One region of the Burkholderia plantarii genome, then DNA from elsewhere that is predicted to be linked to it. Evidence: predicted binding sites of a transcription regulator. Region 1 holds the regulator's gene; the other holds the start of a gene.
What was found. Region 1 encodes HrcA, which represses chaperone genes, less so after heat shock. Its sites were predicted from a motif close to TTAGCACTCNNNNNNNNNGAGTGCTAA; they were not measured.
Positions count from the first base shown of each region.

Region 2: a site for HrcA is predicted at 2,229-2,255, ahead of rpoH (RNA polymerase sigma factor RpoH). Genes of this name have one in related genera too.

Region 1 is NZ_CP007212.1:698,775-706,269, reverse strand. Features, by position in the region: gene dnaK (molecular chaperone DnaK) at 1-36, opposite strand, end outside; gene grpE (nucleotide exchange factor GrpE) at 389-946, opposite strand; gene bpln_RS37105 (hypothetical protein) at 1,390-1,551, shown strand; gene bpln_RS03105 (RNA-binding S4 domain-containing protein) at 1,523-1,930, opposite strand; gene hemH (ferrochelatase) at 1,975-3,042, opposite strand; gene hrcA (heat-inducible transcriptional repressor HrcA) at 3,174-4,196, opposite strand; gene bpln_RS03090 (NAD kinase) at 4,319-5,221, shown strand; gene recN (DNA repair protein RecN) at 5,241-6,890, shown strand; gene bpln_RS03080 (DUF7164 domain-containing protein) at 7,083-7,495, opposite strand, start outside.
Region 2 is NZ_CP007212.1:3,782,173-3,789,667, forward strand. Features, by position in the region: gene leuA (2-isopropylmalate synthase) at 1-767, shown strand, start outside; gene bpln_RS16225 (nuclear transport factor 2 family protein) at 954-1,340, opposite strand; gene bpln_RS16230 (acyloxyacyl hydrolase) at 1,380-1,949, opposite strand; gene rpoH (RNA polymerase sigma factor RpoH) at 2,314-3,249, shown strand; gene cydP (cytochrome oxidase putative small subunit CydP) at 3,693-3,965, shown strand; gene bpln_RS16245 (cytochrome ubiquinol oxidase subunit I) at 3,952-5,526, shown strand; gene cydB (cytochrome d ubiquinol oxidase subunit II) at 5,564-6,700, shown strand; gene cydX (cytochrome bd-I oxidase subunit CydX) at 6,765-6,893, shown strand; gene nagE (N-acetylglucosamine-specific PTS transporter subunit IIBC) at 7,002-7,495, opposite strand, start outside.

The DNA.
Region 1 (7,495 bases):
CGTGGTCCCGAGGTCAATACCGATGATCTTTCCCATTTTCGTAATCTCCAGAAACTCTGTTTTGCTGCGGATTCCGGGACGTTTTGCCCGGTTTGCCGCGCCGAATTCAACCATGCACACGAAATAGGTGCGTTCGCGCCGTTTTCAAGACCCCGAAAGCGATGCGGCTATTCAATTTTTTCAATCGGCGGGCGCCGCGGGCCGATACGGCCCCTTATCAACACGAAGCCGGGCGCAACCCGCCGCGCCCGGCTCCGGAACGTCACGCGGCCGCGCCGCCGGCGCGCACGAGGCGCGGCGCCGGCGGCGGGGCCGGAAACGCTCAAATCATGCTTGAGTCATGCCGATGTCATGCGGGCGACGCGCCGATTTCGCGCCAGCCGCGCGCTTACTTCGGCTGCGAAACCGTCACGAGCGCGGGACGCAGCACGCGGTCGGCGATCGTATAGCCCTTTTGCAACACGGTGACGACGGTGTTCGGCTCCTGCTCGGCCGGCACCATCGAGATCGCCTGGTGCTGGTGCGGATCGAACTTCGCGCCGACCGGGTCGATCACCTGCACGCGGCCCTTTTCGAGCGCGCTCTGCAACTGGCGCAGCGTCAGCTCGACGCCTTCGCGGACCTTCGCGATGTCGTCGGACTTGTCGCCGACGGCGGCCTCGAGGCTGTCGATCACCGGCAGCAGGTGCTCGGCGAAGCTCTCGATCGCGAATTTGTGGGCCTTGGCGACGTCGTCCTGGCCGCGGCGGCGCACGTTCTCGGTCTCGGCCTTGGCCCGCAGGAAGCTTTCCTGCAGGTCGGCGATCCTGGCTTGCGCCTCGGCCAGCGCGGCCTCGGCCTCGCCCGCCGCCGGCGGCACTTCGGCGGCCTGGGGTTGCGCAGCCTGCGCGTCGCGGCCGCTCTCGTCGGCCGGTTGACCAGCCGGATTCTCTTGCGTGTTTTCCATGTCGCTGAAATCGAATTGAGTGATGAAAGCCAGACCGGCGGCGCCTCGCACGGGAACGCACCGCCGCACAACGTTGGCGCAGATAAGGCCGAAGACAACATTTTCAAGAGGGTCTTTCGGACAGCGCGACGAAATCGGCCGGTTTGGACCCGTTCGAGCCGGTCCGGGACCGGATTTCGGCCCGGAACCGGGCGATTCTCGAGCGCCGCGGTGCCAGTTCGGAGACAATGCCGGAACGGCACCGGTTCCACCGCCAGGCGACCGAACGGTCCGGCGGCCTGGCGAAACCCGCCGTAACAACCGTTACCCGCGCCTCACTGGATCGGCTTCGGGCACTACACTACACTTTGGTACAGGTTGCCCGAGCAAGCACGGTTCCCACCATGGTCCGTCAGGCAGCCTCCCACCGAACCCGTCCCGCCTGCCTTCCCGAGGGGAGTACCGTGAAACTGACCTTTGCGATATCGGTGGTCGCGCTGGTGTTGGCGGCCGGCACCACCACCATCTGTCTGTCGGGCGCCGTCACCGACCGCAATACCGAATACGGCAGCGCCCGGGCGACGTTCGAGCGCCTCTTCAGCGCCCATTCGAAAGTTTGTCGATGATCCGGCGGTCACGCTTGGTCGGCCGGCCGTGCAGCTCGGCGGCCGGCTCGCGATAATGCCGTCGCCGCTCCAGTTCGGCAAGCCGCTTCGCGCGGCCCTCCCCGGTTTCCGCATAGAGAGTCTGCGCGATCGCGGCCGGCCCGCGCAGGTCGCAGATGCCGAGCACGTCGACCTGCCAGACCGCCGTGTCGATCGTCACCTCGACGCGGTCGCCCACCCGCACGTCCTTTGACGGCTTGACGGGCGCCCCGCCGATCCGCACCCGCCCTTTCTCGACGGCATCGGCCGCGAGCGAGCGCGTCTTGAAGAAGCGCGCGGCCCACAGCCATTTGTCGATGCGCAGCTTCGCGCCCGGTTCGGTCGAAATTCGGTAATTCATCGGAGCCTTCCCGTCTCAATGGCCGCCGCGCGGCCGGTCCGCCTTCATGCCGCCGCGTCGGCCGCCGCCGGCGCGCGCACCGGCCAGCCCTGCAGGTTCTCGGCCACGATCTGGCCGAGCGCGTCGATCCAGGCCGGCGACGCGTTCAGGCACGGAATCCGGTGGAACGTGCCGCCGCCGCCGTGCAGGAACTCGTCGCGCACCTCCATGCCGATTTCCTCGATCGTCTCGAGGCAGTCAGCCGTGAAGCCGGGGCAGAACACGTCGGCGCGCTTCACGCCGGCCGCGCCAAGCTCGCGCAGCGTCGGCGCCGTGTAGGGCTGCAGCCACTCGGCCTTGCCGAAGCGCGACTGGAACGTGACGCGGCATTCGAGCGTGGTCAGTTCGAGCGCCGCCATCAACAGCGCGGCCGTCTGCTGGCACTGGTCATGGTAGGGATCGCCGAGATCGAGCGTGCGCTTGGGCACGCCGTGGAAACTCAGCACCAGCTTGTCGCCGGCCGCGAAATCGGGGCGCCCGTGCTCGGCCCAGTAATGGCGGACCTGCTCGGCGAGCGCGTGGATATAGGCGGGATGGTCGGCGTAGTGACGCAGCGTGCGGACCTCGAGCTGGTTGCGCATGCGGCCGAGCGCGGCGAACGCCGCGTCGAACGCGGTGGCCGTGGTCGACGACGAATACTGCGGATACATCGGCACCAGCAGCACGCGCTCGGTGCCGGCACGCTTGAGCTGGCCGAGCACCGTGCCGATGTCGGGCGTGCCGTAGCGCATCGCGTAATCGATCAGCACCTGATAGCCGTTGGCGGCGAACAGCGGGCGCAGGCCCTCGACCTGCCGCTCGGTGAACACGCGCAGCGGCGAGCCTTCCGGCATCCAGACCGAGCGGTATTTCTTCGCCGAGGCGCGCGAGCGGAACGGCAGGATCAGCCCGCGCAGGATCGGCTGCCAGGCGATGGCCGGGATTTCGACGACACGGGGATCGGACAGGAACTGCGCGAGGTAGCGCCGCACCGCGCCCGGCGTGGGTTCGTCGGGCGTGCCGAGATTGACGAGCAGGACGGCGACGCGATGTGCCGCGGCGTGTTGCGACGGCGGTTCGAGATCAAAACGCATGAAGGGGGTGGGCCTGAGCCCCGGATCGAACGATCCTCATTATAGCGACGGCGCCACGGCGCGACCGGTGCCGCCCCAATGACCCCGACGCGCGCATAGGCAAGGCCGGGCGGCCCGTGCCGCGGGCAGCGTCACTGCTGGCTCAGCGTCAGCGACAGCAGGCGCGCGGTAATGTCGACGATCGGAATCACGCGGTTGTAGGCCATCCGGGTCGGCCCGATCACGCCGAGCGTGCCGACGATCTTGCCGTTGACCTCGTAGGGCGCCGTCACGACGCTCATTTCGTCGATCGGCACCAGCGTCGATTCCCCGCCGATGAAGATCTGCACGCCCTGCGCGTGGCTCGACACGTCGAGCAGCTGCAGCAGGCTCGTCTTCTGGTCGAACACGTCGAACAGCTTGCGCAGCCGCGCCATGTCCGACGACAGGTCGGCCACCTCGAGCAGGTTGCGCTCGCCCGAGATCAGCAGCGTGTCCTCGTCGTCGGAGGCCTCGGTGCTGGCGGTGACGGCCGCGTGCATCAGCGCCGTCATGTCGCCGCGCAGCGCGTCGATTTCCTCGCGCAGGCGCCGCCGCACCTCGTCGAACGACAGCCCGGCGAAATTGGCGTTGATGTAGTTCGAGGCCTCGGTCAGCTGCGACGACGAGTAATCGCGCTGGGTGGCCATCATGCGGTTCTGCACGTCGCCCTCGGGCGTCACGATGATCAGCAGGATGCGCTTGTCCGACAGCCGCATGAACTCGATCTGCTTGAACACGTGGCTGCGGCGCGGCGTCAGCACCACGCCGGCGAACTGCGAGAGGTTCGACAGCACGCTGGCCGCGGCCGCCACCACCTTCTGCTGCGGCTCGCCCGCCTGCAGCGTGGTCTGCACGAGCCGCGTCACGGCCGCATCGTCGATCGGCGACTCCACGCTCAGCAGCGTGTCGACGAACATCCGGTAGCCGCGCGGCGTCGGCACGCGGCCGGCCGAGGTATGCGGGCTCGACACGAGGCCGAGTTCCTCCAGGTCGGACATCACGTTGCGGATCGTGGCCGGGCTCAGTTCGAGACCGGAATACCGGGACAACGTGCGCGAGCCGACCGGCTGACCGTCGGCGATATACCGTTCGATCAGGGTCTTGAGGAGGGTTCGGGCGCGGGGATCTAACATGAAGGAAAATTCTAGCGCAACCGGGCGGCGCCCGCGAGATTTCCGGCGCCCGCCCCGCCCGCCCTGCTCCCCGGCCGCTCGGCCGGTTCCTTTTCGTCATCCAGCTATGGTGTAATGCCGGCATGAAAACCGGTAACCTGTTCCAGACCGTCGCGCTCGTCGGGCGCAGCAACACGCCCGGCATCGCCGAACCGCTCGCCGCGCTCGCCGCCGCCATCACGCAGCGCGGGCTCGAGGTCGTGTTCGAAGCCGAAACGGCGCGCGAGTACGGCATCGACGGCCACCCGGCGCTTACGCCGAGCGAGATCGGCGCGCGCGCCGACCTCGCGATCGTGCTCGGCGGCGACGGCACGATGCTCGGCATCGGCCGCCAGCTCGCGCCCTACCGGACGCCGTTGATCGGCATCAACCACGGCCGGCTCGGCTTCATCACCGACATTTCCGCCTCGGAGATGCTCGAACTCGTGCCGCAGATGCTGTCGGGCAGCTTCGAGCGCGAGGAGCGCACGCTGCTCGAGGCGCGCATCGTGCGCGACGGCGAACCGATCTATCACGCACTCGCGTTCAACGACGTGGTGGTGAACCGCAGCGGCTTCTCCGGCATGGCCGAGCTGCGCGTGTCGGTGGACGGCCGCTTCATGTACAACCAGCGCTCGGACGGCCTGATCGTCGCCACCCCGACCGGCTCGACGGCCTACGCGCTGTCCTCGGCCGGGCCGATCCTGCACCCGCAGCTGCAGGGCATCGTGCTGGTGCCGATCGCGCCGCACGCGCTGTCGAACCGCCCGATCGTGCTGCCCGACGACGTCAAGGTCGGCATCCAGATCATCGGCGGGCGCGACGTCAACGTGAACTTCGACATGCAGTCGTTCACCGCGCTGCAACTGAACGACACGATCGAGGTGCGGCGCTCGCGACACACCGTGCCGTTCCTGCACCCGGTCGGCTACAGCTATTACACGACGCTGCGCAAGAAGCTGCACTGGAACGAACATCCGTCGCACGACGACGATCCGGAATCCTGACGCGGCCGCGCCCGACATCATGCTTCGTCATCTCTCGATCCGCGACTTCGTCATCGTCGCCCGGCTCGACCTCGAATTCGATGCCGGCTTCACCGTGTTCTCCGGCGAGACCGGCGCCGGCAAGTCGATCCTGATCGACGCGCTGGCGCTCGCGCTCGGCGAGCGCGCCGACGCCAGCGTGGTGCGCGCCGGCTGCCAGCGCGCCGACATCACCGCCGAATTCACGCCGCACGACCGCGTCGCGCAATGGCTCGACGTCCATGCGTTCGACGCCGACGACAGCGTGATGCTGCGCCGCGTCATCGACGCGAACGGCCGCTCGCGCGCGTTCATCAACGGCACCAGCGCGACGCTGTCGCAGTTGCGCGAACTGGGCGAGATGCTGGTGGACGTCCACGGCCAGCACGCGCACCAGTTGCTGATGCGGCCCGACGCGCAGCGCGAGCTGTTCGACACGCACGCCGGGCTCGCCGCCGAGGCGGCGGTGGTGGCGCGCGGCTGGCGCGCGTGGCGCGACGCGCTGCAGAAGATCGAGGCCGCGCAGGTCCACGAACGCGAGTTGCAGCTCGAGCGCGAGAAGCTCGCCTGGCAGCTCGCCGAACTCGACAAGCTCGCGCCGCAGCCCGGCGAATGGGACGAAGTGAACGCCGAGCACGGCCGGCTCACGCATTCGGCGAGCCTGATCCGCGGCGTGCAGGGCGCGCTGCTCGCGATCTCCGAATCCGACGACGCGCTGCTGCGGCAGCTCGGCGGCGTGATCTCGAAGGTGCGCCAGCTGGCCTCGATCGATCCGACGCTCAACGACGTGCTGGCCGCGCTCGATCCGGCCGAGATCCAGCTGCGCGAGGCCGGCTATTCGCTGTCGCACTACGCGCAACGGCTCGAACTCGATCCGGAGCGGCTCGCGCAGGTGGAGGCGCGGCTCGACGCGCTGCACACGGCCGCGCGCAAGTTCCGGCTGCCGCCCGACACGCTGCACGACGAACACATGGCGCGCCGCGAGCAGCTCGCCGCGCTCGACGCGGCGGCCGATCTGAGCGCGCTCGAGGACGCGGCCGCGCGCGCGAAGCAGACCTACCTGGCCGACGCGCGCGCGCTGTCCGAGGCACGCGCGCAGGCCGCCGGCGCGCTCGGCGCGGCGGTTACGGCCGCGATGCAGGAACTGTCGATGGCGGGTGGCAGCTTCGACGTGACGCTGGTGCCGCTCGCCGAAGGCGGCCCGCACGGGCTGGAGCAGATCGAATTCCGCGTGGCGGGCCACCCGGGCGTGCCGCCGCGGCCGCTCGCGAAGGTCGCCTCGGGCGGCGAACTCGCGCGCATCAGCCTCGCGCTGGCGGTGATCGCGAGCGCCGCGAGCCTCACGCCGACGCTGATCTTCGACGAAGTGGACACCGGCATCGGCGGCGGCGTGGCCGAGGTGGTCGGGCGGCTGCTGCACCAGCTCGGCCGCGACCGGCAGGTGCTCTGCGTCACGCACCTGCCGCAGGTGGCCGCGCGCGGCGATCATCATTTCCAGGTCGCCAAGGGGCTCGACGCGGCCGGCGGCACGGTCTCGACCGTCACGCCGCTCGACCGCGCGAGCCGCGTCGAGGAAGTCGCGCGGATGCTCGGCGGGCTCGAGATCACGGCCACCACGCGCAAGCACGCGAAGGAAATGCTGGCGGCCTGATGCCAGCCGGGGCGCGGCGGCTCGGGCCGGGCGCGAGGATCGGCCGGCGGCGCGGCGCACATGGCTCGATCGGGCCGCAGGAGCGCGACATGAACGCCAGCGCCCGCGGTTCCCCCGCTGTTCGCGACGGCTCTCCCCCCGATCATCCACCGATCGCCCGAGCCACGCGCTCTCGTCCGCCCGCGCCGCCGCTCAGCCGGTGGCCGCCCTGATCGCATCCAGATCCGCGAGCGCGAGCCAGTGGCAATAGCCGCCCAGCGTGGTCCGGTCGATCGTGGCCGGATCGATCTGCGCGTAGTCGCCGTTGCGGAACGCGTGCTTCGAGAAATACTCCTCGACGTGCCACGCGTGGATGTGCAGCACGTCGTCGCCGAGCCGGCGCGAGGCATGCGGGAAATGATCGAGCAGGCCGAGCGTGCAATGCTGCGGATAGGTCTGGCGCAGCGCCAGCTCGCCCGCGTACATGGTCAGCACGTTCTTGCACCAGCCCGGCCACTCGCCCGGGTCCGCGGCGAATTCCTCGGCGAGCAGGCGCTGGCAGTAGGCGAGCTGCGCGACCAGGAACGCGCCGACCATCGCGCTCGGCCCGAACACCGACGCGCCCA
Region 2 (7,495 bases), 1.1 Mb from region 1:
TCGACCCGGGCCTCGACTTCTCGGACATCGACGCGGTGCGCGCCGTGGTCGAGCGCTGCAACCAGTTGCCCGTGCATCCGCGCCATCCGTATGCGGGCGATCTCGTCTTCACGGCGTTCTCGGGCTCGCATCAGGACGCGATCCGCAAGGGCCTCGCGCGGCAGCGCGCCGACGCGCCCTGGGAAGTGCCGTACCTGCCGATCGATCCGGCCGACCTCGGCCGCGGCTACGACGCGGTGATCCGCGTCAACAGCCAGTCCGGCAAGGGCGGCGCCACCTACCTGCTCGAACGCGGCATGGGCTTCGCGCCGCCGCGCCGCGTGCAGATCGAGTTCAGCCACGCGGTGCAGGCGGTGGCCGACCGCTCCGGCGAGGAAGTCACGGGCGAGGCGGTCTGCGCGCTGTTCCGCCGCGAGTACCTGGAAACCAGCGGGCCGGCCGCACGCGTCGGCAGCGCGATGACCTGGGAGCGGCGCGAGATCGCTCCCGGCGGCCCGCTCACGGGCGACACGCCGGAAGTGATCGCCGCGCATGTGGCGACGGCATTCTCCGGCGCGGCCGGCGCGACGGTCGAAGTGGTATCGGTCGAGGCGCTGCGCGGCCGCGACGGCCGCAGCGCGGTGTTCGTCGGCGCGCGGCTCGGCGGCTCGGCACTGCGCTACGGGGTGGGGATTCACGAGGAACCGGCCGTGGCCGCCGTCGACGCGGTTACGAGCGCGCTCAACCGCTCCGGCTGGCATTGCTCGGATCACCGCGCCGCGGCCTGAGGCGCGCGGGTCGGGCGGCAGCAGGCCTCACCGTCCGGCCCGGCCGCATGCGCCGCGCCACCGCCCCGTCCCGTCCCGCGAGATCCGCGGCGCACGGGCGCAAAAAGGGCGGCCCGACAGGCCGCCCCGGAAGGAACCGACAAGGATGCCACCCGCATCCGGCAACGGCCTCGCGACCCGCGAAGCCTAGATTTCGGTGGCGCAGCGCGTCGCGTGCCACGCCAGCAGGCGCCAGCGGCCCTGCTCCTGAGCCTGCAGCGCGGTGTAGGCCACCGGGAACACGATGCCGCCGTTGTTGGCCTCCAGTTCGACGATCAGGCGCCCCGTCACGACGAACGCCTCTCCGCCGATCGGCATCACGTCCTGGGTCTGCACCTCGATCTGGCGGTAGCGGCGGCGGCCGGCGACGATCGCGTCGATGAGCTGCTGCTTCGATTCGCGCTTGCCGTTCGTATGCACGTAATAGGCGCTGTCGGACAGCAGTGCATCGAGCGCCTCGCCGTCGCCTTCGACCATCGCGCGGAACCGGTCACGTTCGAGCGCGCGAATCGCATCGATCATCTTCGCCACCATCGCCGTACTCCCAGGCCCCGCGCGCGCCGCGCGTGCCGCTTAGAAGTTGTACTGCAGATAGATCTGGCTGAAATTTATACCAGGATTCGGATCTTTGATACTGGCGTTCGACTCGTGCTGGAAACGGAAGCCGGCCAGATACTGCTGGCGGCTGCCGAACTGCGCGCCCACCCCGACCATGTCGGCGAACTGGAACGCCGTCGACATCGTGTAGTCGGTAGCGATGTGCGGATGCGTGAGCAGGCGCACGCCGACGCCGGCCTCGAAGAACGGTCGCACGTAGCCGGTGCGCTTGATGAAGCGGAACACCGGCGTGACCCCGAATTCGCCGATGTTCGAATTGACCGCGTGGTCTCCGCCGTAGTGCCAATACGCCGCATGACCTTCGGCGACGAACGTGAAATGCCAGTCGCCGACCTGCCACCACGACCAGCCCGGATCCCAGACGATGCCGAGGTCTGCCTTCTTCATGTCGTGGTCGGCGATACCGCCCGCCACCTGCACACCCCAGCGATCGGCGAATGCGGCATTGCATCCGCCCGACAGTGTCAGCGCCAGCGCCATGCCGGCCAGCCACCGTCCCGTCCTGAGATTCTTCTTGTTATGCATCCTTTACTCCAGATTCCGGGGTTGAATGGAGCGCCACCGCAAGCCATCACGGCTGGCTCAAAAAACGAACTGCATATTATGGTAAAGGACTTTTCCGATCGGCATCGTTGAACGAAATGGTTTGCTTCGCAAACGACAAGAATCGAAAACGTCTCCCGCAAATCTCACCAAAACACGTCGATTTGAATACGAGTTGACCCTGGCGACATACAAAAACTATCAAAATATATTCATCAATAGCTCATCGGGAACTCGAATGGCCCTTTCCCCTCTAAGTGTTTAGCACTCGCTTGGCGAGAGTGCTAAGATAGCCCGGTGGAATCGCCTTGTTACGGGGCTCGTCCCTGATTCCAAAGGAGTTTATGTGAGCAACGCTCTGACCCTTCCGAATACCCTCGGCTCGATGCCGGCGAAGGCCTCCCCGGCAGGCGCGCTCGCGCTCGCCTCGAATTCGATGCTGCCTGGCCAGCTGGGCAACATCGACGCCTACATCCAGGCCGTGAACCGGATCCCGATGCTGACGCCCGAGGAAGAGCGTCAGTATGCGACGGAATTCCGCGATCAGCAGAATCTCGAATCGGCCCGCCGGCTGGTGCTCTCGCACCTGCGCCTGGTGGTGTCGATCGCACGCAACTATCTCGGTTACGGCCTGCCGCACGGCGACCTGATCCAGGAAGGCAACATCGGCCTGATGAAGGCCGTCAAGCGCTTCGATCCGGACCAGAACGTGCGGCTCGTCTCGTATGCGATCCACTGGATCAAGGCCGAGATCCACGAATACATCCTGCGCAACTGGCGCATGGTGAAGGTCGCCACCACGAAGGCGCAGCGCAAGCTGTTCTTCAACCTGCGCAGCCACAAGAAAGGCATGCAGGCGATGACGCCCGAGGAAATCGACGGTCTCGCGCAGGAGCTGAACGTCAAGCGCGAGGACGTGGCCGAAATGGAAACGCGTCTGTCGGGCGGCGACATCGCGCTCGAAGGGCAGGTGGAGGACGGCGAGGAATCGTTCGCGCCGATCGCCTACCTGGCCGACTCGCACAACGAGCCGACCTCGGTGATCGCCTCGCGCCAGCGCGACCGTCTGCAGACGGAAGGCATCTCGGAAGCACTCGAATCGCTCGACGCGCGCAGCCGCCGCATCATCGAGGCGCGCTGGCTGAACGTCGACGACGACGGCTCCGGCGGCTCGACGCTGCACGACCTCGCGGCCGAGTTCGGCGTGTCGGCCGAACGCATCCGCCAGATCGAGGCCAGTGCGATGAAGAAGATGCGCGCGGCGCTGGCCGCCTACGCCTGATACGCGCCGCCGGCACCGGCGGCAGCGTCCGGCTTTCAAGCTCCGAAGTTCAAGGCCCGCGGTGGCAACACCGCGGGCCTTTCTCTTGATGGTGCGCTCCCCCCTCCCCCGCACTACCTGTTTCGCCGATCGGTCGGCGTCCCTCCCGGCGCGTGATGCCAATCGTCGCACTATTGCACTCGACGCTGACAAGCTCAGGATCGCGAACTATAAATACAATCAGCACTTGTCCCCGCGATTTACCGCAAATCAGGTGCTCAGCGCGCCGCTCAATCGACATTTGAGTCACATCAAACCGTAGAGCCAGTTTTGCGACCGTCTGCCGCATCGAGGCGGTCAATTATCGCAGCGCACAATTTTAAAATTGCAGTGCTGCAGTTGACCTAAATCGGCGATTTTTCACCGGTTCGTCTTCCTCACTTTCGAGCGTCACCCACACGATCATGCCGCTGATCCTCACCCGCAAATCCGCGCCTCGCGACGGACCGCCGTCCTTGCGCGCGCGCTTCATCTCCTGGACGAAAGGCCCCACGCTGATTCGCGATATATCGGTCGTGCTGGCCATCAAGCTGGTCCTGTTGATGACGCTCAAATACGCGTTCTTCAATCATCCACAAGCGGAGCACATGTCGCTGCCAGTCGCCGCGGTCGCCGCGCAACTGCTCGGGACGACCGCCGTCCACACTTCCACCGGGGACCACCATGATCAGCAGTGAAGTCGTCGATCTATCACGCCTGCAATTCGGCGTCACCGCGCTTTACCATTTCCTGTTCGTTCCGCTCACGCTCGGCATGTCCTGGCTGCTCGTCATCATGGAAGCCGTCTACGTGATGACCGGCAAGCAGGTCTACAAGGACATGACGCAGTTCTGGGGCAAGCTGTTCGGCATCAATTTCGCGATGGGCGTGACCACCGGCATCACGCTCGAATTCCAGTTCGGCACCAACTGGTCCTACTACTCGCACTACGTCGGCGACATCTTCGGCGTGCCGCTCGCCGTCGAAGGGCTGATGGCGTTCTTCCTCGAATCGACCTTCGTCGGGCTGTTCTTCTTCGGCTGGAACCGGCTCTCGAAGGTCAAGCACCTGATCGTCACGTTCCTCGTCGCGCTCGGCTCGAACCTGTCGGCGCTCTGGATCCTGGTGGCGAACGGCTGGATGAACAACCCGGTCGGCGCGCAGTTCAACTACCAGACCATGCGCATGGAGCTGGCGAGCCTGTCCGACGTGCTGTTCAACCCGGTCGCGCAGGTCAAGTTCGTGCATACGGTCTCGGCCGGCTACGTGACGGCCTCGATGTTCGTGCTCGGCATCTCGTCGTGGTACCTGCTGCGTCGCCGCGACACCGCGTTCGCGCTGCGCTCGTTCGCGGTGGCGGCCGGCTTCGGCCTCGCCTCGGCGCTCTGCGTGATCGTGCTCGGCGACGAGTCCGGCTACACCACCGGCGAAGTGCAGCAGGTGAAGCTCGCCGCGATCGAATCGGAATGGGATACGGCGCCGGCGCCGGCCGCGTTCACCGTGTTCGGCATCCCGAACCAGGAAACGCAGCGCACCGACTACGCGATCCGGATCCCGTATGCGCTCGGCCTGATCGCGACGCGCTCGATCGACGAACCGGTGGTGGGCCTCAACGACCTGATCAAGCGCAGCGAGGATCACATCCGCAGCGGCATGGTCGCCTACCAGGCGCTGCAGAAGCTCAAGTCCGGCGACACCAGCGAAGCCACCCGCGCGCAGTTCGACGCGCACAAGGCCTATCTCGGCTACGGGCTGATGCTCAAGCAGTTCACCGCGAACGTGACCGATGCCACGCCGCAGCAGATCGCCGAAGCCGCGAAGAAGACGATCCCGCCCGTGGCGCCCGTGTTCTTCTCGTTCCGTCTGATGGTGCTGTTCGGCTTCCTGCTGCTCGCCACCTTCGTGCTCGCGTTCTGGTTCTCGCTGCGGCGCGACCTGCTGCAGCCGAAGCGCCGCTGGTTCCTGCGCTGGGCCGTCTGGGCGATCCCGCTGCCGTGGCTCGCGGCCGAGTTCGGCTGGGTGGTCGCGGAAGTCGGGCGCCAGCCGTGGACCATCGCCGGCATCCTGCCGACCCATCTGTCCGCGTCGAGCCTCGTGTCGAGCGACCTGTACCTGAGCATCGCCGGCTTCGTCGCGTTCTACACCGCACTGTTCGTGATCGAGATCACGCTGATGTTCAAGTACGCGCGGCTCGGGCCGTCGTCGCTGCACACCGGGCGTTATCACCACGAGCAGCAGGCCGCCGGCTCGGCCGCCTGACGCGCGCCGCTTCACCGAACCCCGACAAGGAATCGTTATGGACTACGCTACTCTGAAGGTGATCTGGTGGGTGCTGGTCGGCACGCTGCTGATCGGCTTCGCGCTTACCGACGGCTTCGACATGGGCGCCACCGCGCTGCTGCCGTTCCTCGGCAAGAACGACGACGAGCGCCGCATCATCGTCAACACGGTCGGCGCGACCTGGGAAGGCAACCAGGTCTGGCTGATCACGGCCGGCGGCGCGATGTTCGCGGCCTGGCCGCTGGTGTACGCGGCCTCGTTTTCGGGCTTCTACTTCGCGATGCTGCTGGTGCTGTTCGCGCTGTTCTTCCGGCCGGTCGGCTTCGACTTCCGCAGCAAGCGCACCGATCCGCGCTGGCGCAGCGGCTGGGACTGGGGCCTCTTCATCGGCGGCTTCGTGCCGGCGCTGGTGTTCGGCGTGGCGTTCGGCAACCTGCTGGAAGGCGTGCCGTTCGCGTTCGACAGCGATCTGCGCGTGACCTACACGGGCAGCTTCTGGGCCCTGCTCAACCCGTTCGCGCTGCTCTGCGGGCTGGTCTCGCTGACGATGCTGCTCGCGCACGGCGCCGCGTTCATCCGCATGAAGACCGACGGCGTGATCGCGCAGCGCGCGGGCCGCGCCCTGCGTCTGAGCGCGCTGGCCGCGGTGGTGCTGTTCGCGATCGCCGGCGCGCTGGTCGCCTCGTCGATCGGCGGCTATCACATCACGCAGGCCGCCCCGCTCGACACCGTCGCGAACCCGCTGATGAAGCAGGTGGCGGCCGGCCACGGGCTCTGGCTCGCGAACTACGGCACCTATCCGTGGATGATCGTCGCGCCGGTGATCGCGTTCGCGGGCGGCCTGCTGGCCGCGCTGCTGGCCGCCTCGCGGCGCGAAAAGACGGCCTTCGTGGCAACCGGGCTGATGATCGTCGGCGTGATCCTGACGGCCGGCTTCTCGATGTTCCCGTTCATCATGCCGTCCTCGCTCGATCCGCGCAGCAGCCTGACCGTCTGGGACTCGACCTCGAGCCACCTGACGCTCGAGGTCATGCTGGGCGCCGTGATCGTGTTCCTGCCGCTGGTGCTGCTCTACACGGGCTGGGTCTACCGCGTGATGCGCGGCAAGGTCACCTCGCAGGTGCTCAACGACAACCACCATACGCTGTACTGACCGGCGCGCCGGGCGCCCGCCGCCCGGCCGCTCACCCGAACCCCATTCTTCCGGAGCCCGACACATGTGGTACTTCACCTGGATTCTCGGCATCGGCGTCGCGCTGTCGTTCGGCGTGATCAACGCGATGTGGCTCGAATCGCACGAGGCGCATGAAGCGCTCGACGCGCGCAAACCCGGCAGCGATCGCTGATCGCCGGCCACGGTGGCGCGCCCCCGCGCGTGCGGCCGTCACCGCCATGAAAAAACGGCGCCCGAGGGCGCCGTTTTTGCTGGCCGCGCGGCAGGCGCCGCGCAACGCTCACGCGGGCTGCACGGCCGCGCCGCCGCCGGCCGGCGGCAGGCGCGTCGACATCTGCTGCGCGTAGCGCGCGGCCGAGCTGCCGCAGACGATGTGGAACGTGTCGGTCGACACCCAGGCCACGTCCACGCTCGCGAGCCGGTCGCGATCAACGGCCGACGGATCGCGTACCACCACGCGCAGCCGCGTGGCCGCGACCGCGTCGAGCGACACCACGTTGGTCGCGCCGCCGAACACGGCGAGCCAGCGCATCGGATCGGGATCGAGCGGGCCGGCCTCGCCGGCCGGCACCGCCGCCGCTGCCGGCGTGGTGGCCGGAGCCGGAGCCGCCGCCACGGCCGCGCCGCTGCCGATCGCGCTGCGGATCTCGTCGGCGATCAGGTCCGCCTCCGGCCCGATGATCACCTGCACGCTGCTGCCGCCGCGCTTGAGCACGCCGCGCGCGCCGATCGCCTTCAGGTTCGCCTCGGAGACCTGCTCCGGATCGACCACCG